One region of the Cellulosimicrobium sp. So1_17 genome, then DNA from elsewhere that is predicted to be linked to it. Evidence: predicted binding sites of a transcription regulator. Region 1 holds the regulator's gene; the other holds the start of a gene.
The links. The regulator LexA, encoded in region 1, represses DNA repair genes until DNA is damaged. The targets are predictions, from matches to a motif close to TCGAACANNTGTTCGA.

Region 1 (10,696 bases):
CGGGTCTCGCGGCTCGCCGTGAGCGTCCGGGGCGAGCCCGACATCTACCCCGTGAGCGTGCGGGCCCACGACGGCACGCTGACCTTCCGCACCATCCCGGGGACCAAGCTGGCGACGCTCGTCACGAACGACCGCGTCGCGCTCGAGTGGGACGGGGTCGACGGGGACTCCGCGTGGAGCGTCGTCGTGCGCGGGACGGCGCGCCGCCTCGACACGGCGGAACAGGTCTCCGCCGCGGAGTCGACGGCCGAGCCGCTCGTGCCCCTCGTCGACGTCCCGACCGAGGAGTGGGTGAGGATCGATCCGCACGCCGTCAGCGGGCGTCGGTTCCACCGTGCCGCCGCACCTGCGTCGGACACCGACCGGTCACCCGGCACGCGCCCCTGACGCGACCCGCCCGGGGGGCACGCTGCCCCTCGGCGCTGCCCTGACGACCGCGACGGTCCGGGGACGACGACGGGACCCGGCCGCGCGTGGCGACGCAGGTCCCGTCAGGGCTGCTGGAGCGGTCAGCCGGACTTGCGGCGGAACGTGCGCTGCACCGGCCCGACGGTCTCGGACCCGTGCACGGAACCGGTGTTCGTGTCCCCGTCCGCCGAACGGTGCCGGGCGGCGTTCTTGCGGTCGAGCGCCTCGCGGAACTTCGCCTTGGCCTCGTCGCTGGGTGCCGTCTCGGCTGCTGGGCGCTGCTGGTCGGACGCCATCGCGTTCTCCTCGTCCTCGGGGTCAGGTGGGTCGGCTGGGATCGAGAACCAGCCGACGTCAGGTGGTTCGGGAGCCCGACGGTCCGGGCACTCCGCCAGCCTCCCCCACGCCCGGCCCTGGCGCCAGTCCTTTCCGGCCGCCGGCCTCGGGTAGCGTCGTGGACGTGCCTGACACCGCTCCCGACGACGCCCCCGTCACCGGCTCCCGCGACCTCCCGCACCGACGGCTCGGCCGGACCGGGCTGACGCTCCCCGCGGTCTCGCTCGGGCTGTGGCAGAACTTCGGCGAGGCCGACGCGTTCGCGACGCAGCGGGAGATCGTCCTGCACGCCGTCGACCGTGGCGTGACGCACCTGGACCTCGCGAACAACTACGGTCCCCCGGGCGGCGCGGCGGAGTCCTCGCTCGGCCGCCTCCTGGCGCGCGAGCTGCGCCCCGTCCGCGACGAGCTCGTCGTCACGACGAAGGCGGGGTACCGCATGGGTCCCGGGCCGTACGGCGAGGGCGGCTCGCGCAAGTACCTGCTGTCGTCGCTCGACGCGTCGCTGCGCCGGCTCGGCCTCGACCATGTCGACGTCTTCTACAGCCACCGCTTCGACCCGACCACCCCGCTCCACGAGACCGTCGGCGCGCTCGCGACCGCGGTGCGCTCGGGGCGCGCGCGGTACGTCGGGATCTCGTCGTATTCCGCTCAGCGCACGCGCGAGGCGCTGCACGTCGCCGCCGAGCTCGGGGTCGAGCTCGTGGTCACCCAGGTCTCGTACTCGATGCTCAACCGGTGGATCGAGGTCCCGGACGCGTCGGGCAGCAGCGTGCTCGACGTCGCGGCGGACGCCGGGCTGGGTGTCGTCGCCTTCTCCCCGCTCGCCCAGGGGATGCTCACGGACCGCTACCTCCGCGGGACGCCGCACGGCTCGCGAGCGGCTCGTGGCGGACCGCTGCGCGAGGAGTTCCTCTCGGAGGCGAACCTCGAGCACGTACGCCGGCTCCACGCCCTCGCTCGCGCGAACGGCCGGACGTTGGCCGCCACGGCGATCGCGTGGGCACTGCGCGACGGACGAGTCACCTCGGTGCTCCTCGGCGCCAGCTCCGCACGTCAGCTCGACGACAACCTCGCCGCCCTCGAGGCACCGGCCCTCACCGACGAGGAGCTGCGCGCGGTCGAGTCGATCCCGACCGACACCGGGATCAACCTCTGGGCCTCACGCTCGAGCGACCTCTGACTCGCAGCGTCCTCGCCGGCGCCGGGTCAGGACGTCGGCGACCCCGCGACGTCAGCGCCGCCGGCCGCCCCGGCGTCGCTGCCGGCAGCGTCGGGCTCGCCGGGGCCGCGCACCGCGCGCCCGTCGTCGCCTGCGGCCAGCCGGGCGGCGGTCCGCTCCTCCCGTTCGACCCGGAGCGACGTGATCGCGCTCTCGAAGTCCTCCAGGGAGTCGAACGCCTGGTACACGCTCGCGAACCGCAGGTAGGCCACCTCGTCGAGCTCGCGCAAGGGGCCGAGGATCGCGAGACCGATCTCGTACGCGTCGAGCTCGGCGCTCCCGCTCGCCCGGATCGTCTCCTCGACCCGTTGGGCGAGGAGCGCGAGGTCGTCCTCGTTGACGGGCCGGCCCTGGCAGGCCTTGCGGACGCCGTTGACGATCTTCTCGCGCGAGAAGGGTTCGGTGACCCCGGACCGCTTGACGACGGACAGGCTGGCCGTCTCGATCGTCGTGAAGCGTCGCTGGCACTGCGGGCACTGACGCCGGCGACGGATCGACGCGCCGTCGTCCGACGTCCGTGAGTCGACGACACGAGAGTCCGCGTGGCGGCAGAACGGGCAGTGCATGACGGCTCTCCTCGGCTGGGCTCCCCGGCACCTCGCAGGGCGAGGGCGGCGCGACGAACGTATGACGCCGCCCTGCGACGGTGCAACACGCCGAGGTCCCGAGGACGGAGCAGTGGACGGAGCAGATGTGCGCCGCGCCGGACCCCGGAGATGCAGAACGGGGGCGACCGTCTCCGGTCGCCCCCGTCGGGACGCCCCCGTCCCCATCTCGCGCGCGACTCGCCTCGCGCGCTCCGACGTGCTCAGGGGTCGCGGATGACCGCCGACCCCGCCTCCTGCCCGGCCCCCCAGCCAGGCGAGTGAGGTGACACTAACTTAGGCCCGCCTAAGCGTGGAGCGCAACCCAGGGCGGCGCACAGGACGAGCGGGAGCGCGTGTCGTAGGTCACAGGGCCGGGTCGGCGCCTCACGCGTCGACCGGGAGCAGCAGCCGCTGCCCGGCACGGAGGCCCGACGACGACAGCCCGTTGAGCTCGACGATCCGTGCCACGACGTCGCGCACGTCCTCGCCGGGCGTGGCCAGCGCCGACGCGTGGTCCCAGAGCGTCTCCCCCGCCGCGACCACGTGGACCCGGACCTCCTCGGGCTCTCCTGCCGACCCCGCGACGGCGCTGCCCACGCGCGCGCCGAGCACGACCAGGAGCGCCAGGAGGACCACCAGGACGACCCGTCCTCGCCGCGTGAGCCGCAGCGGCGCCTCTGGTACGCCGCCACCACCCGATCGCGCGAGGCCCTGCTCGCCCCACGTCGCCGTCATGCTCGCCATCACTACCTCCGTCCCCCGCCGGCGCCGGAGCGCCTTCCCCGGTCGCTCCGGCCCGGCGGGGTTGTGTCGTCGACCCGGGACCCGGATCGAACACCTGTGCGTAGAACACCTGTACGAAGGTCTACCACGTCCGGCGCGCCGAGTCGAGACATGCTCGAACAGATGTTTGATTCGTGTCGCTCTCTCCCCTAGCCTGGGACCAGGTCGGTTCGCCGGACATGTCCATCGACAGGTCCGGCCCGGAACGCCTCCCGCCAGGGACGACGCACCGGATCGGGTCGACCGGTGCCCCGGCGAGCGCGGCGGGGCACCACCGACGAGGAGGACGGCGCGCCGGACGGGGCAGGTGACCTCCGGGCGGGCGTCGACCGCGAGGCGACGAGGGCGGAGACCACGATGGCGGGACGAGGCAGGAACACGAGCGCGGGGCTCGCCGAGGTGCGCGAGCTCCCCGACGGCACGGCGGGCAGCGACGGCCTGACGCCACGACAGCGCCTGGTCCTCGACACGATCCGCTCGTGCGTCGAGCAGCGCGGCTATCCCCCGAGCATGCGCGAGATCGGCGAGGCCGTCGGCCTGACGAGCCCGTCCTCGGTCAAGCACCAGCTCACCACGCTCGAGCGCAAGGGGTACCTGCGCCGGGACCCGAACCGTCCGCGCGCCATCGAGGTCGTGCAGCCCGACGACGGCCGTCGTGCCGTTCCCCTCGTCCGCGTCGCCGACGACCAGGTGCACGACGAGGCGCACCCCGCGCCGTCGTACGTCCCCGTGGTGGGCCGGATCGCCGCGGGCGGACCGATCCTCGCCGAGCAGGTCGTCGAGGACGTCTTCCCGCTGCCGCGCCAGCTCGTCGGCGACGGCGAGCTCTTCCTCCTGCGGGTGCAGGGCGACTCGATGATCGACGCCGCGATCTGCGACGGCGACTGGGTCGTGGTGCGCCGGCAGAACGTCGCGGAGAACGGCGAGATCGTCGCCGCGATGATCGACGGCGAGGCGACCGTGAAGACCTTCAAGCGGGGCGACGGCCACGTCTGGCTCGTGCCGCACAACTCCGCGTACGAGCCGATCGCCGGTGACGACGCGCAGGTGCTCGGGCGCGTCGTGTCCGTCCTGCGCAGTCTCTGACTCGGCACGGTTCCCGACCTCTACGCGCCCCCGGGCCGCTCGACCGACCTGACGACGGGCCGGTGATCCCTCCTCGTGGGATCACCGGCCCGCCGTCGTGCTCCGCTCCTACAGGCCGAACCGCCGCGCGACCGCGCGCAAGGACTCTGCCGAGCTCCGGAGACCTGTCAGCTCCGCGTCGGAGAGCGGCACCTCGACACGCTCGCTCGCGCCCCGGCGGTCGATCAGCGTCGGCAGCGACAGGCACACGTCGTCGATCCCGTAGTCACCGTCCAGCAGCGTCGAGACGGGCAGGAGCCGGTGCTCGTCGCCGAGGACCGCCTCGATGATGCGGGTACCTGCGAGGCCGACGGCGTAGTTCGTCGCCCCCTTGCCCTCGATGATCCGGTAGGCGGAGTGGACCACCTCGTGCGCGATCTCCTCGCGGGCGTCCTCGGACAGCGGAGGGTGGCCCGCGATCCCGGGCCAGTCGAGCAGCGGGACGCCGCCGATCGTCGCCGAGCTCCACAGAGGGATCTCGCTGTCGCCGTGCTCGCCCGCGATGTAGGCGTGGACGTTCTGCACCGCGACGCCGCAGTGCTGTGCGACGAGGAAGCGCAGGCGCGACGAGTCGAGCACCGTGCCGCTGCCGAACAGGCGCTCGGGCGGCAGGCCGGAGAACTTCAGCGCCGCGTAGGTGACGATGTCGACCGGGTTCGTCACCATGACGTAGACGGCGTCCGGCGCGACCTCGACCAGCCCAGGGAGGATGCTGCGCATGAGGCCGATCGTGCCTTCGGCGAGGTCCAACCGCGTCTGGCCCTGCTTCTGCTTCGCCCCCGCGGTCACGACCACGACGTCCGCACCGGCGCACACCGCGACGTCGTCGGACCCCTCGACCTTCGCCATCGGCATGAACTGGATGCCGTGCTGCAGGTCGAGGACCTCCGCCTCGACCTTGGCCCGGTTGACGTCCAGCATGGCGACCGTCCTGGCCGCCCCCCGCATGAGGGCCGCGTACGCGAGCGTCGACCCGACGGCACCCGCCCCGACGATCGCCAGCTTGGTGGTCCGTGCCGCGGAGCCCGGGACCGGGCTCCCGGCGGGCGCCTGCGCGGGGGTGGGCAAGGTGGTGCCTGCGTCGGTCATCGCGCCTCCGTCTCGTGGGATGCGCTCAGCCTAGGGCGGCGAGGCGCCTCAGCGCAGCGGCAGCGACCTCGCGGTCGGTCGTCCGCCAGAATCCCGGCATCGACCGGGTGAGGAACGTCCCGTAGCGTGCGGTGACGAGCCGGGGGTCGAGGACCGCGACCACACCGCGGTCGGTCGTCGAGCGGACGAGGCGCCCCGCACCCTGGGCCAGCAGGAGCGCGGCGTGCGTCGCGGACACCTGCATGAAGCCGTTGCCGCCCGCCGCCTCGACGGCACGGGCGCGGGCGGAGCGCACGGGGTCGTCGGGACGCGGGAACGGGATGCGGTCGATGAGGACGAGCTGGCACGAGGGGCCCGGGACGTCCACGCCCTGCCACAAGGAGAGGGTGCCGAACAGGCACGTCGCCGGGTCGTTGGCGAACTCGCGCACGAGCGTGGGGAGCTGGTCGTCGCCCTGGCACAGGACGGGGACGTCGAGCCGCTCACGCATCGCCTCGGCAGCGGCGACGGCCGCCCGCCGCGACGAGAACAGGCCGAGCGTCCGGCCGCCCGCAGCCTCGACGAGCGTCGCGATCTCGTCGAGCTGGTGCTCCGTCGCGGCGTCGCGACCGGGCGTCGGCAGGTGCTTGGCCACGTACAGGATCCCCTGACGCGGGTAGTCGAACGGGCTGCCGACGTCGAGGCCTCGCCAGGAGGGCGCCTCCTCGCCGTCCGACCCGCCGCCGCCCAGCCCGAACGTGCGCGCGACGGCGTCGAACGTCCCGCCGAGCGCGAGCGTCGCGGACGTGAAGACCCCGGTCCGCTCGGTGAGGAGGTGCGTACGGATGAGGCCGGCGACGCCCAGGGGCGCCGCGTGGAGCCTGCTCGCTCCCTCGCCGAACCGGTCGGCGGTCCAGCCGCCCTCGCCGGGTCGTGAGCACCACAGCACGTCGTGGCCGGTCGGGTCCCCGGCCATCCGCTCGGCGACCTCGAAGAGCTGGAGCATCGCCGACTGCGCCATCTTCAGGCCGGTGTCCGGCGTCGCGGGCTTCTGGACGCCGGTCTCGGGCTTGAGGCGCGAGAGCACCTCGCGCGCCGCGTCGCGCACCGCCGCGACGGCGTCGCGCGCGCCGTCGGGCAGCCCGTCGGGGAAGCGCTCGGCGGGCAGCGCCCCGACCACGGTGCCGAACGCCGCCGAGGCGGCGTCGAGCGCCTCGGTCGCCGCGCCCCCGTGCCGCCGGGCGAGGCGTGCGGCTCCCTCGATGGCGGGGACCGAGAGGTCGACGGTCGCTGCCGCCGTCACGCGGTCCGCGAGCTCGTGCGCCTCGTCGACCACGAGGACGTCGTGCTCCGGGAGGACGCCCGGCGAGCCCATCGCCGCGATGCCGAGCATCGCGTGGTTCGTGACGACGACGTCGGCCTCGCGCGCGGCCGCCCGTGCCTTGTCGGGGAAGCACTCGGCGAGGAGCGGGCAGCGCTGCCCGAGGCACTCGAGCGCGGTCACGGAGACCTGGCGCCACGCCTTGTCGCTCACGCCGGGGACGAGGTCGTCCCGGTCGCCGCTCTCCGTCTCCTGGGCCCACTCGCGGACCCGCACGACCTGCTCCCCGAGCGACGGTGCCGCGCGGCCGTCGGCCCGCGCGGGCGGGTGGTCGGTCGCGCCGGCCGTCTCGCCGGGCAGGTCGAAGAGCGTCGGCTCGTCCGTCGGGTAGCCGCCCGCGACCTTGTGGACGCACACGTAGTTGTGCCACCCCTTGAGGAGGGCGATCGAGGCAGGGCGCGGAAGCTCTGCGCCGATCGCCTCCGCGACGAGCGGCAGGTCACGGGTGATGACCTGGCGCTGCAGCGCGAGGGTGGCGGTCGAGACGACGACGCGCTCGTCGGCCGCGACCGCGTGCCGCACCGCCGGGACGAGGTAGCCGAGCGACTTTCCCGTACCGGTCCCCGCCTGGACGACGAGGTGCTCGCCGCTCCCGATGGACCCGGCGACGGCGGTCGCCATCGCGTGCTGCCCGTCGCGGCGTGCGCCGCCGAGCCGGCCGACGGCGAGGTCGAGCAGCGTGTCGACGTCCGGGACCCCGGCGAGCGCCGCGGCGTCACGGGACGGCGGGCCGTCCGGCGCCGCGGTGTCCTCGGTCGGACGGTTCGTGGCGGGCGAGACGGGAGGCACCCGTCGAGTCTACGGTCGGGCGCCGACGACCCGGGCTCGGACCCACGGGCTGTGGACGACGCACGACGGCGCCGCGACGGCACGAAGGGTGCCGTGCGACGCCGTCGGCGGTGCGGCGCGAGGCGTCGCTCAGGCGCTCGCGACCGCCCCGGCGAGCTCGGCAGCGAGCGCCTCCGCGACGCGCCCGCGCAGGAGCGTGCCCTCGGGCGTGTGCTCCTCGTGGTCGATCTCGCCCTCGGTGTGCACGCGGTGCACGAGGTCGCCGCGGTTGTAGGGCACGACGACGTCGATCGTCACGTCGGGCCGCGGGAGCTCGTCCGCGATGAGCTGACGCAGCTCGTCGATCCCCGCGCCCGTGTGGGCCGACACGACGACCGTGCGGCGCTCGCGCCGCCGGATGCGGTCGACGACCTCCGGGTCGGCGACGTCGGCCTTGTTGAGCACGACGACCTCGAGGACGTCCTCGACGCCCGGGATGTCGGCGAGCACGTGCCGGACCGCGGCGATCTGGCCCTCGGGGTCCGGGTGCGACGCGTCGACGACGTGCAGCAGCAGGTCGGACTGGCCGACCTCCTCGAGCGTCGACCGGAACGCCTCGACGAGCTGGTGCGGGAGCGCGCGCACGAAGCCGACGGTGTCGGCGAGCGTGTACACGCGCCCGTCCTCGGTCCGGGTGCGCCGGACCGTCGGGTCCAGGGTCGCGAAGAGCGCGTTCTCGACGAGCACCCCCGCGCCCGTGAGCGCGTTGAGGAGGCTCGACTTGCCCGCGTTCGTGTAGCCCGCGATGGCGACCGAGGGGATCTCGTGGCGCTTGCGCGACGACCGCTTGGTCTCGCGGCCCGGGGCCATGGCCTGGATCTCCCGGCGCAGCTTGGCCATGCGGTTGCGGATGCGCCGCCGGTCCAGCTCGATCTTCGTCTCACCGGGACCGCGCGAGCCCATGCCCGCGCCGGCGCCGCCGACCTGGCCACCGGCCTGACGCGACATCGACTCGCCCCAGCCGCGCAGTCGCGGCAGGAGGTACTCGAGCTGGGCGAGCTCGACCTGGGCCTTGCCCTCCCGGGACTTGGCGTGCTGGGCGAAGATGTCGAGGATCAGCGCGGTCCGGTCGACGACCTTGACCTTGACGATGTCCTCGAGCGCGCGGCGCTGCGAGGGTGCGAGCTCGCCGTCGATCACGACGGTGTCGGCGCCGCTCGCGGCGACGACGTCGGCGAGCTCGGCGGCCTTGCCGGACCCGAGATAGGTGCCGGGGTCCGGCTTCGCGCGGCGCTGGATCACGCCGTCGAGCACCTGGGACCCGGCGGTCTCGGCGAGGGCGGCGAGCTCGCGCAGCGAGATCTCCGCGTCCTCCGCGCTCGACGCGGCGCCGTCCTCGTGCGCGTCACGGCTCGAGCTCCACAGCCCGACGAGCACGACCTTCTCGAGCCGCAGCTGCCGGTACTCGACCTCCGTGACGTCCTGGAGCTCGGTGGACAGGCCCGCGACGCGGCGCAGCGACGCGCGCTCCGCGAGGTCGAGCTGCTCGCCGTCGTGCTCCGCGTGGACCGTGCCGCCCTCGGCGCGCGCCGTCCCGGCCCGAGCGAGCACCCGCGCCACGACGTCGCTCGCGATGTCCCGCGTCGCGTCGGTCGGCTCTGGTCGGGCCGACGTGGGGTTCGCTGGGGTCTGGGTCATGTGCCGCCTTCCGGTCGGGGGTGGGTCGCGGGCGCGCTGTGCGCCCGTCGGTACAACAAGCGTGGCACGCGGAAACGTCCCGGTGCCAACGGATTCCACGGCGGGCGTCCGGCCGCCCCCGTAGGATCACGCCTCGTGAGCGACGAGCCGGACCACTACTTCACCGCGAACCCTGCCTCCGCGGCTGAGCGGCGCACCCTCGCCGTGCGCCTCGCCGGGAGGGACGTCGAGGTGGAGGTGGCGTCCGGGATCTTCTCTCCGGGCCGCCTCGACCTCGGCACGCAGGTGCTGCTGCGCACGGTCCCGCCGCTCGGCGACGTCCTCGCCGCGAGGTCGTCCGGCTCCGGGGCGCACGTGCTCGACCTCGGGTGCGGCTGGGGCCCGGTCGCGCTGACGATGGCCCTCGACGCGCCGGACGCCACGGTGTGGGCGGTGGACGTCAACGAGCGCGCGCTCGACCTCGTCCGGCGCAACGCGGAGCGGCTCGGCCTCACCGGCGTCCGGGCCGTCACGCCGGACGGCGTGCCCGACGACGTCGCGTTCGCCGCGCTGTGGTCGAACCCGCCGATCCGCGTGGGCAAGGAGGCCCTGCACGAGATGCTGCTGAGATGGCTGCCGCGGCTCGCGCCCGGGGCCGTCGCGCACCTCGTCGTGCAGCGCAACCTCGGGGCGGACTCGCTGCAGCGCTGGCTCGTCGAGCACCTCGAGCCCGTGCTGCCCGGCGCCGCGGTCGGGCGCGCCGCGAGCGCCAAGGGCTTCCGCGTCCTGGAGGTCACGGCTCCGGCCGGCTGACCGCGCCAGGTGGGCGCTCAGACGACGGCTGGTTCGTCGTCCGCGCCCGTCGCCGGGGCGTCGTGCGGCGCGTGGTCCGCAGTCTCCTGATCGGCGGCGGGCTGCCGGATGACCGCCCCGGGGATGCCGGACGCGGGGGGCTCGAGGAGCCGGTCGAGGTCCACCTCGCCGGAGTGGACGAGCTCGGCCGGTCCCGCGAGCTCGACGTGGTCGCCCGGGAGCGCCCGGACGCGCACGGTCCCGCCCGGGACGTCGACGAACCACGTGTCCGGGGCGTCGGGACCGCCCCAGACGCGCACCGCGAGGGCGGCGGCGCACGCCCCCGTCCCGCACGACGGCGTCTCCCCCACCCCGCGCTCGTGCACGCGCATGCGCACGTGCCCGACGACCGTGCCGTCCTCCTCGACCGTCTCGCCGAGCGGGACGACGAGCTCGACGTTCGTGCCGCGCGGCGGCACGGGTTCGACGACGGGGGCGCCCGTGAGGTCGGCGTCCGCGAGCAGGTCCTCGCGGGCGAGCGCGAGCACG
Region 2 (10,696 bases), 220 kb from region 1:
CCAGTTCCGGAAGTAGACCGTCATGACGAGGCTCACGAGCAGGAGGAAGACGACGAGACCGACGATCGCCTTCTGCGAGACGTCCTGGCCCCAGGTCGGGCCGATGAACGCGCTCGTGACGTCCCCGACCTCGACCTCGTAGGCGTCGGCGAGCGCTGCCCGGACGTCCTCGACCTCCTCGTTGCTCAGCTGTGCCGTCTGGACGCGGACGCTGTTCGCGCCGACCGTCGAGATCCGCGGCACCTCCTCGGGCGCGACGGACTGCACGGCCTCGATCGCCGGCTGCTGCGACGTGTCCGCGGCCTGCGAGACGGTGAACTCGGAGCCACCGCGGAACTCGATGCCGAGGTTGAGGCCGCCTCCGGCCATCCGGACGCCGATGATCGCCAGCGAGAGCACGACCGCGACGATCGCCGCGACGAAGTACCGCCTGCGCCGCGCGACGATGGCGTAGGACCGGCGACCGGTGTAGAGGTCGTTGCCCCACTGGGCGAATCCGCTGGCCATCAGTGCTTCTCCTCGTTCTCGCCCGCGGACGACGGCGCGTCGGAAGGCTGGTCCTCGACGGTTCCCTCGACGGCGGCCCGCCGCTGCGCAGCCCGCCGCTCGGCGATCGTCATGCGTGGCCCGTCACCGCCTCCGACGCCGGCCGCGACGGTCTCGCGAGCGGGCGTCTCGGCGCGGGTGCGTGCCGGGGCGGCGTCCGGCTCCGGGGACGAGGGCGCGTCCTCGACGGCGCTGCTCGACCCGGGCGTGGTGACGACCCGGCCACGGCCCGCGTACCGGATGCTGCGCGCCCCGAGGCGACGCGGGTCCAGGCCCGACCACGGGTGGCCGGTCGCGAAGAACTTCGTCCGCGCCAGGAGCTGCATCAGCGGGTGCGTGAAGAGGAAGACCACGACGATGTCGATGAGCGTCGTCAGCCCGAGGGTGAAGGCGAAGCCGCGCACGCCACCGACCGCGAGGAAGTACAGCACGATCGCCGCGACGAAGTTCACCGCGTCGGAGGCGAGGATCGTGCGGCGTGCGCGCTCCCAGCCCTTCTCGACCGCGGAGTTCAGCGTGCGACCGTCGCGCAGCTCGTCGCGGATGCGCTCGAAGTACACGATGAACGAGTCGGCGGTGATACCGATCGCGACGATGAGGCCCGCGACGCCCGCGAGGGAGAGGCGATAGCCGATCGTCCACGACAGGAGCGTGATGATCCCGTACGCGAAGAGGCCTGCGACGGTGAGCGACGCCACCGTGACCAGCCCGAGGACCCGGTACTGGAAGAGCGAGTAGATCACCACGAGCAGCATGCCGATCGCGCCCGCGAGCAGGCCCTTCTGGAGCTGCTCGGAGCCGAGGGTCGCAGAGATCTGCTGCTGGCTCTGCACCTCGAAGGTCAGGGGCAGCGAGCCGAAGTTCAGCTGGTTCGCGAGGGTCGCGGCGCTGTCCCGCGTGAAGCTCCCGGAGATCTCGGCCTTGCCGTCCGGGATGGCGACCTGCGAGACGGGCGCCGAGATCACGAGGCCGTCGAGGACCATCGCGAACTGGTTCTGCGGGGACGGCAGGGTCGTGAGGCGCGTCGTCACCTCGCGGAACTGGGTGGTGCCCTCGCCGTCGAACTCGAGGTTGACGACCCACTCGTTGGTCACGGCGCCGGTCTGGCCGACGCGGAGCCCGGAGCTGGCGTTCGCGATGTCGGTGCCCTCGACCTCGACCGGGCCGAGCACGTACTTGGCCAGGCCGTCCGCGGAGCACGCGACGAACGCGCTGTCCGTCGGGCCGCTGTCGCCGCCCACGAGGTTCTCGGGGACCGTGCAGTCGAGCGCGTCGAACTGCTCCTGGACCTCGGGGGTGATCTGGGCGAGGTCGCTCGGGTTCTCCGGGCGGACGGTCTCGCCGTCCTCCGTGCCCGACGTCGCACCGTCGGTCGGTTCCTCGGTCGCACCGTCGGTCGCCGCGTCGGCGGGGGCGTCGGCAGACTCCGTCGCGTCAGGCGCAGCGTCGTCGGCGGCCGCGTCGTCCGCGGCCCCGTCCTCGGCGGCCGCGTCCTCGGCGGGGACGGCCGTCGGGGCGCCGACCGCGAGCACGGGCCGGAAGCGCATCTGGGCCGACTGGCTGACGAGGTCGATCGTCTCCTGGCTCGGCTCACCGGGGATGCCGACGACGATGTTGCCCGATCCCTGCCGGGTGATCTCCGACTCCGACACTCCCTGCGCGTCGATGCGCTGGCGGATGACGTTGATCGCCTCGTTGATCGCCTCGGGCGTCACCTCGGAACCGTCGGTCGTGACGGGCTCGAGGATGATCTGCGTGCCGCCCTCGAGGTCCAGCGCGAGACCCGGGGTCAGGCTCGCGCCGCCCGGGTCGTCGGCGGTCTGCGGGTCGAGCTTCGTCCCCGCGAAGAGGCTCCCGAAGAGGGCGACCACGAGGACGCCCAGGAAGACGAGGGTCCGTACAGGCCTCGCTCGTGTGCTGCTGGTGGCCAACTGTCCGTCTCTTCTCGTGCGAGTGCGATGGGCCCGGGGGCCCATCGCGTCAGTCCGGCCGCGCGTGCGGCCGGCGGGTGGTCACTTGCTGTCCGTGCCCTCGTCGCGACGGTCGCGGTCCTTGTCCGCCTTCTCGTCGGTGAGGCCGGACAGGTCGTCGGGGACGACGAGGTCGTCGGCGTCGTCCTTCGACGAGCCGGAGGAGATGGTAGCCGCACTGCCGTAGGCGGCGGCCGGAGCAGCCGGCTCCTCGCCCTCGACGAGCTCCTCGGTCTCTTCCTCCACCGGCACGTCGACGCGCTTGGCGATCGCCGCACGCAGCCAGCGCGTCTGCGCGCCGGGGGTGGACTCGATGGTGATGATGTCCGCCTCGTCGTCGACGTCGACGATCGTGCCGAACATCCCCGAACCCGTCATGACCTCCTGGCCCGGAGCGAGCTCGGACCGGAAGTTCTGGGCCTCGCGCTGCTGCTTGCGGGTGCGGCTGGTCATGAGGAACATCGCACCGGCTGCGAGGGCGAGGATGAGGATGAAGCTGATATCCATGACGGGGTCTCACGTGTCCTGTTCGTCGGCGGGGTTCTGCGCGGCAGTCTAGGCGCGCGCGCACGGTTCACCAACGAGCCGTTCGGTCGTGGAGTTCCCCGCAGGTCCGTCCAGTCTAGGCCCTCCGCGGCACGCCCTGTGACGGCCGTCACGGCGCCCCGGGTGGTTCGGGCCGCTGGTGCGTCGCACCGTCAGGCGTCGAAGAGCGTGCCGCCGTCGCGCGGTGGGGTCAGCCCGAGGTGCGCCCACGCGGCGGGCGTCGCGACGCGACCCCGTGGCGTCCGTCCGATCAGCCCTTCCCGCACGAGGTACGGCTCGGCGACGGTCTCGACCGTCTCGGCCTCCTCACCGACCGTGACGGCGAGCGTCGTCAGGCCGACCGGGCCCCCGTTGAAACGGGTGCACAGCGCCGTGAGCACCGCGCGGTCGAGCCGGTCGAGCCCGATCGGGTCCACCTCGTACACCTCGAGCGCGGCGCGCGCGGCGCGCAGGTCGAGGCTGCCGTCGCCGCGGACCTGCGCCCAGTCGCGCACGCGCCGCAGCAGGCGGTTCGCGATGCGCGGCGTCCCGCGCGAGCGACCCGCGATCTCGTGCGCGGCGTCGGGGTGGAGCGCGACGCCGAGCAGGCCCGCGGAGCGGGTCAGGACGCGCTCGAGCTCCTCGCCCGAGTAGAAGTCGAGGTGACCCGTGAACCCGAACCGGTCGCGCAGCGGCGCGGGCAGCAGGCCGGCGCGCGTCGTCGCGCCGACCGCCGTGAACGGCGGCAGGCTCAACGGGATCGCGCTCGCGCCCGCACCCTTGCCGACCACCACGTCGACGCGGAAGTCCTCCATCGCCATGTAGAGCAGCTCCTCGGCGGGCCGCGCGAGGCGGTGGATCTCGTCGATGAACAGCACCTCGCCCTCCTCGAGCGAGGACAGCACCGCGGCGAGGTCGCCCGCGTGCTGGATCGCCGGCCCCGAGGTCACGCGCAGGGACGCGCCGAGCTCGGCGGCGATGATCATCGCCAGGGTCGTCTTGCCGAGACCCGGCGGCCCGGAGAGCAGCACGTGGTCGGGCGCGCTCCCCCGCGCGAGCGCGGCCTGCAGCACGAGCGAGAGCTGGTCGCGCACGACCCGCTGCCCGACGAACTCCTCGAGCCGCCGTGGGCGCAGCGCCGCCTCGGCCGCGCGCTCGAGGTCGTCGGCGCCCGCGGCGACGATGCGCTCGGACGTGAAGCCGTCCTCGGGGAAGCCGCCCGCCCCGACCCGGTCGAAGTCCGCCATCGTCAGCCCCTCTGCCCGCCGAGCACGCGCAGCGCGGCGCGCAGTGCGCCTGCCACGTCGGCGGCCTCGACGACGTCGACCCCCGCCTGGGCGAGGACCGTCGAGACCGCGTCGTCCGCGGCCTTGACGTTCCACCCGAGCCCGACGAGCGCCTCGACGACCTGGTCCCGACGGTCCTCGACGGCGGCCGGCGTGCCGGCTCCCGACCCGGCGACGGGCGCGTCGGCCCCGGTCGGCGCGCCGAGCTTGTCCCCGAGCTCGAGCGCGATCCGCTGGGCGCCCTTGTTCCCGATGCCGGGGACGCGCACGAGAGCCGCGATGTCCGCACCCGCGACGGCCCGCCGCAGCGCGTCGGGCGTGTGCACGGCGAGCATCGCGAGCGCGAGGCGCGGGCCGACACCGCTGACGGTCTGCACGGTCTCGAAGACGGAGCGCTCGTCGTCGTCGGCGAAGCCGAAGAGCGTGAACGAGTCCTCTCGCACGACGAGGCTGGTGGCGAGGCGCGCGGTCTCGCCCACGCGGAGCCCGGCGAGCGTCGCGGGTGCGGCGTGCACGAGGTAGCCCACACCCCCGACGTCGAGCACCGCCCGGTCGAGCTGCACGCTCGCCACCGTCCCGCTCAGCGACGCGATCACGCGGTGTCCTCCGATCGACGGGCGCCGGGCCCGTGGGGCGCGGCGCAGGGGCGCGCACGTGCGGGACGAGTCACGGCACGAGCGGTGCGAACAGGTGTACGACGGGTCACTCTAGCCCGGGGCTCCGACGCGGCCTACGCACGCCCGCGGCGTGCCGTGCGCTCGGCGGCCGCCCAGGCGCGCTGGGCCGGGGTGAGCTCGTGCCGCTCGCCGCCCTGCAGCGCTCCGGCGGGCCGCCACAGGTGGCAGATCGCCAGCGCGAGCGCGTCGGCGGCGTCGGCGGGCTTCGGCAGCTCGGCCAGCCCGAGGATGCTCGCGACCATGCGCTGCACCTGCTCCTTGCCCGCCCGCCCGCTCCCCGTCACGGCGGCCTTGACCTCCGACGGCGTGTGCAGCGCGACCGGGACCTGGCGGCGCGCCGCCGCGACCATCGCGAGCCCGGCGACCTGCGCCGTGCCCATCACGGTGCCGACGTTGTTCTGCGCGAACACCCGCTCGACCGCGACGACGTCGGGCACGTGCTCGTCGAGCCACGCGTCCAGTCGTTCCGAGATGCGCAGCAGCCGCAGGTCCACGCTGAGCTCGGGGTCGGATCGCAGCACCCCGACGGCCACCATCTCGGCCTTGCGCCCGGGCAACGAGTCCACGACCCCCACGCCGCACCGGGTCAGTCCAGGGTCCACTCCGAGCACGCGCACCCCGTCACCCTTTCACGACCTGCTGCCTCATCCGCCGAGGCGCGCAGCGGGACCGTCGAGCCGACGACGCCGCATCACGCGGACCGCCGGCCGGAAGCAGGACGGGCGGGCGGGGTGCGCGCGGTCGTGGCGGGCCTGGCGGGAGCGCCCGAGGGACGAGGGCGCGGATGGTAGACCGCGCGCACCCCGCCCGCCCGGCCTCCCCGACCACGACCGCCGTCGGTCGAGCGAGGGGTCAGTCGTCGTTCTCGAGCTCCGCCATGACGTCGTCCGACGCGTCGAAGTTCGCGTAGACGTTCTGCACGTCGTCGCTGTCCTCGAGCGCGTCGATGAGGCGCAGGATCTTGCGCGCGCCGTCGGCGTCGACCTCGACCTCCATGGACGGGTGCCACACGGAGTCGGCGGAGTCGTACTCGATCCCGGCGTCCTGGATGGCGGTGCGGACGGCGACGAGGTCGCTCGCCTCGCACAGCACCTCGATGACGTCGCCGGAGTCCGTGACGTCCTCGGCCCCGGCGTCGAGCGCGGCGAGCATCACGTCGTCCTCGGTGACGCCGTCGGCCTTGGGCACGACGACGAGGCCCTTGCGCGAGAAGAGGTACGAGACCGAGCCCGGGTCGGCGAGACTGCCGCCGTTGCGGGAGAACGCGGTGCGCACCTCGGCGGCGGCGCGGTTCTTGTTGTCGGTGAGGCACTCGACGAGCACGGCGATCCCGTTGGTGCCGTAGCCCTCGTACATGATCGTCTGGTAGTCGACGGCGTCGGCACCTTCGCCGCTGCCGCGCTTGACCGCACGCTCGATGTTGTCGTTCGGCACGGACGACTTCTTGGCCTTCTGGACGGCGTCGAAGAGCGTCGGGTTGCCGGCCAGGTCACCGCCGCCGGTGCGCGCCGCCACCTCGATGTTCTTGATGAGCTTCGCGAAGAGCTTGCCGCGCTTGGCGTCGATGGCCGCCTTCTTGTGCTTGGTCGTGGCCCACTTGGAGTGCCCTGACATGCGTTCCTACCCCTTCGCGATCTGGACGAACCGCTCGTGCACGCGCGCGTCGCCGGAGATCTCCGGGTGGAACGACGTGGCGAGCAGCGATCCCTGCTGTACTGCGACGATCCTACCGGCGGCGGCGTCGGGGATCCCCGGCGTGCTCGCGTCCGGGATGCGGGCGAGGACCTCGACGCCCGGTCCGGCGTCCTCGACCCACGGCGCGCGGATGAACACCGCGTGCACCGAGGGGTCGTCCCCGGGCAGCCCGGCGAACGCGAGGTCGGTCTCGAACGAGTCCACCTGGCGGCCGAACGCGTTGCGCCGCACGGTCACGTCGAGCCCGCCGATGGTGCGCTGGTCGGCCGTGCCGCCGAGGATGCGGTCGGCGAGCAGGATCATGCCGGCGCACGAGCCGTAGACGGGCAAGCCCTCGGCGATCCGCGCACGCAGGGGCTCGTCGAGCTCGAAGATCCGCAGGAGCTTGTCGATGGTCGTCGACTCGCCCCCGGGGAGCACGAGGCCGTCGACCTGCGCGAGCTCCTCGGGTCGGCGGACGCCGACGGTGCGGGCACCTGCGGACTCGAGCGCGGCGGCGTGCTCGCGCACGTCGCCCTGCAGGGCGAGAACCCCGATCGTGATCGTCACGAGGGGTGATGATACGTCGGCCGGTAGGGTCGCCGACGTGACGTACCCGCCTGCAGCGCAGCCCGGCGCTCCTCCCGGTCCCCCCGCACCGGCGTGGGGCGGCCCGCCGCCGGTCGCACCGACGCCTCGCCGCGCTCCGCGCGGCGCGACCGTGCTGATCGTCGCCGGCGCCGTGGTGCTCGTGGGCGCGCTCGTCGCGGGCGTGCTCGGCGTGACGCTCTTCCTGCGCGCGATCCCGACGGGCGTCGTCACGAGCGGAGGGTCGCCGGGTTCGGCGTCGATCGCGTCCGGCGCGGTGCCCGGCGAGGCGGACGTCACGGTCGCCGGCGGGGAGCCGTACACCGTGTGGGCGGTCGGCGGCCCCGGGGACGCCGCGTTCGCCGCGGACGACGTCACGGTGACGTGCGGCGGCACCACCGTCCTCGTCTCGTCCCCTGCCGTGACCGGGTCGTCCGGCGTGGGCACGACGTCGGCCGCGACCGTCGCGGAGTTCACGGCGACCGGCGACGGCGCGTGCACCGTGTCGGTCGCGACGTCCCAGGACGCGGACGCCGGGTCCTTCGTCGTGACGGAGGGCTGGCGCTTCGGCGAGTTCTTCGCGACCGTGGGCGGCACGGTGCTGCTGTGGATCCTCGCGATCGGCGGCGGTCTGCTCGGCCTCGGCCTGCTGCTGGGCGGCATCGTGTGGCGCGTCGCCGCGCGCCGCGCCTGACCTCGGCTGTCCGCTCGCTCCCGGCCCGGCGTCAGTGCTCGCGCGCGAGCCCGAGGTGGCGGGTCACACCGTCCCAGCCGTGCAGCAGGGGCCGCACGAGGTCGACGAGTCCCTCAGGGAACACCTCGATCTCGACCCGCGCGAGCTCGTCGAGGTCCCACCACCGCATCTCGTCGACGACGTCGAGCTCGACGTCCGTCCATCCGTCGCGGCTGAGGTCCTCGCCCGCGAGGACCTCACCGTGCAGCCGCGCGAGGTAGATGACCTCGTCCTGGCGGCAGTGCTGCCGGTAGAAGTCGAAGACTGCGCTGCGGGTGTAGACCGGCCCGACGAGATGGGCGGGGTCGAGCGCGATGCCGGTCTCCTCGCGCACCTCGCGCAGGGCCGCCGCGGCGTCGTCCTCCCCCTCGTCGATGCCACCGCCGACGGTGAACCACCACGACCGTTCGGGCTGGTCGACGTCGTGACCCCGGACGAGGAGGACGCGGTCGGCGTCGTCGAGCAGGACGACGCGCGCGCCGCGCCGGAAGAAGAGGCCGTCGTCCCCGAGCACCCAGTCGGGGCCCAGGGACGACGGCGCGTCCGTCCGGTCCGTCACCGCGACGCCCGGCCGTCCAGGCTCGCCGGCGGTGCCGGCAGGTGCGCGGACAGGGTCACCAGCCGCGCTCGGCGAGGCGGTGCGGCACGGGGATGTCGTCGACGTTGATGCCGACCATCGCCTCGCCGAGCCCGCGGGACACCTTCGCGATCACGTCGGGGTCGTCGTAGAACGTCGTCGCCTTGACGATCGCGGCAGCTCGCTGCGCCGGATTGCCCGACTTGAAGATGCCGGAGCCCACGAAGACGCCCTCGGCGCCGAGCTGCATCATCATCGCCGCGTCGGCCGGCGTCGCGATGCCGCCGGCGGTGAACGTGACGACCGGGAGCTTGCCGGTGGCGGCGACCTCCTTGACGAGCTCGTACGGCGCCTGCAGCTCCTTGGCGGCGACGAACAGCTCGTCCTCAGGGAGCGAGGTGAGGCGGCGGATCTCGCCACGGATGGTGCGCATGTGGGTCGTCGCGTTGGACACGTCGCCCGTCCCGGCCTCACCCTTCGACCGGATCATCGCGGCGCCCTCGGTGATGCGGCGCAGCGCCTCTCCGAGGTTGGTCGCGCCGCACACGAACGGCACGGTGAACTGCCACTTGTCGATGTGGTTCGCGTAGTCGGCCGGCGTGAGGACCTCGGACTCGTCCACGTAGTCCACGCCCAGCGACTGGAGCACCTGCGCCTCGACGAAGTGCCCGATGCGCGCCTTCGCCATGACGGGGATCGAGACGGCCGCGATGATGCCGTCGATCATGTCGGGGTCCGACATGCGGGAGACGCCGCCCTGGGCGCGGATGTCGGCCGGGACGCGCTCGAGCGCCATGACCGCGACGGCGCCGGCGTCCTCGGCGATCTTCGCCTGCTCGGCGGTGACGACGTCCATGATGACGCCGCGCTTGAGCATCTCCGCCATGCCGCGCTTGACCTTCGCGGTGCCCACGGAGCCCTCTGCGGCGGGCGCGGCGCCTGCGGGGACCTTCTCGGCGGGGACGTTCTGCTCGGACACGTTGGTCACCGGTACCTCACACGTTCGGTTCGAGGGAGCGCACGGCCGTCACGAGGCGGACGGCCGGGCCTCCGCGGGTCGCGCCGACGGCCCCCGGCGAGGTGGAGAGAAGCCGGTGGGAGCGGTGCGTGCGCGGTGGCGGGCACATGCTCGCACACCACGACCATCCTACTGCGGCGCGTCCGGGCCCCAGGCGCTCAGGAGGTCCCGCCGGCGGGCTCGAGAGGACGGCCGAGACCGGGCGGCCAGGCGTCGTCGAGCTCGACGGTCGCGGGCATCGGCGCGTGCCCCGCGAGCCGGAACAGCCGGACCCACCACTTGCTCCGCACGCGCTGCGCCTGGGCGACGGCCTCGTTGTGGAAGCGACGCGCGAGCTGGGCCCGGTACCAGGCCGCCGAGAGGTTGCCGAGGAGCTCGTCGCCCGCCGGGACGTCACGCAGCTCCGCGACGTCCTCCGCGTCCTCGAGGGCGGACCGCAGCGTCGCCGACAGGTCGGACTCGGCGAGCGCGCGCGACGGCGCCATGCCACCGAGCAGCAGCCGTGGGCGGGGCGCGTCCTGCGTACCGAGTCCCGGCACGCTCTCGACGAGGCGCCGCGCGTCCGCGTCGTCGTCCAGCACCGCGTGCGCGGCCTCGGCCAGGAGGACCGAGGTCACCGGGTCGAGCTCGGCCGACGCCGCGAGGTCGACGACGGCCGACGCGCGACGCACCAGCTGGGCGTCGAGCGCGAGGCGCGACGCCATGACCTTGCGGTGCAGGCGGTCGAGCCGGGACGCGGCGACCCACAGGAGCCAGCCGACGAGCACGACGACGGCCACGACGAGGATCGCGATCTCCGACCAGGTCATGCGCGAGCCTCCTCGTCCCGGTCGCCGCGCGTCCGTCCGAGGAGGCGACCGCCGCGGCGGGACCGCGGGTCCTCGTGCACCGGGATGACCGCCTCGGACGCGGCGAGGACCATCTCGTACACGGCGAGCACCTCCGCGGTGACGGCGGACCAGTCGAAGCGCCGGACGAACTCCCGGGCCCGGTCGCGGTACGCCTCGCGCCGGCCGGCGTCGGCGAGGACCTCGACGACCGTCGCCGCGAGCGCTGCGCCGTCGCCGACGGGGAACAGCGCACCGGCCGCACCGTCGTCGAG

Region 2: a site for LexA is predicted at 5,010-5,025, ahead of ruvA (Holliday junction branch migration protein RuvA). Genes of this name have one in related genera too.

Annotation. Positions count from the first base shown of each region.
Region 1 covers NZ_CM143702.1:1,092,931-1,103,626, forward strand. The annotation lists gene ACZCLJ_RS04920 (pyridoxamine 5'-phosphate oxidase family protein) at 1-387, shown strand, start outside; gene ACZCLJ_RS04925 (DUF5302 domain-containing protein) at 510-704, opposite strand; gene ACZCLJ_RS04930 (aldo/keto reductase) at 869-1,927, shown strand; gene nrdR (transcriptional regulator NrdR) at 1,954-2,532, opposite strand; gene ACZCLJ_RS04940 (LysM peptidoglycan-binding domain-containing protein) at 2,938-3,297, opposite strand; gene lexA (transcriptional repressor LexA) at 3,694-4,422, shown strand; gene ACZCLJ_RS04950 (L-lactate dehydrogenase) at 4,531-5,550, opposite strand; gene ACZCLJ_RS04955 (ATP-dependent DNA helicase) at 5,576-7,699, opposite strand; gene hflX (GTPase HflX) at 7,829-9,376, opposite strand; gene ACZCLJ_RS04965 (class I SAM-dependent methyltransferase) at 9,512-10,168, shown strand; gene dapF (diaminopimelate epimerase) at 10,186-10,696, opposite strand, start outside.
Region 2 covers NZ_CM143702.1:875,789-886,484, forward strand. The annotation lists gene secF (protein translocase subunit SecF) at 1-507, opposite strand, end outside; gene secD (protein translocase subunit SecD) at 507-2,477, opposite strand; gene yajC (preprotein translocase subunit YajC) at 2,559-3,023, opposite strand; gene ruvB (Holliday junction branch migration DNA helicase RuvB) at 3,215-4,288, opposite strand; gene ruvA (Holliday junction branch migration protein RuvA) at 4,291-4,923, opposite strand; gene ruvC (crossover junction endodeoxyribonuclease RuvC) at 5,058-5,621, opposite strand; gene ACZCLJ_RS03935 (YebC/PmpR family DNA-binding transcriptional regulator) at 5,857-6,618, opposite strand; gene pdxT (pyridoxal 5'-phosphate synthase glutaminase subunit PdxT) at 6,625-7,248, opposite strand; gene ACZCLJ_RS03945 (hypothetical protein) at 7,286-7,960, shown strand; gene ACZCLJ_RS03950 (NUDIX hydrolase) at 7,992-8,558, opposite strand; gene pdxS (pyridoxal 5'-phosphate synthase lyase subunit PdxS) at 8,614-9,489, opposite strand; gene ACZCLJ_RS03960 (hypothetical protein) at 9,753-10,403, opposite strand; gene ACZCLJ_RS03965 (glycosyltransferase family 4 protein) at 10,400-10,696, opposite strand, start outside.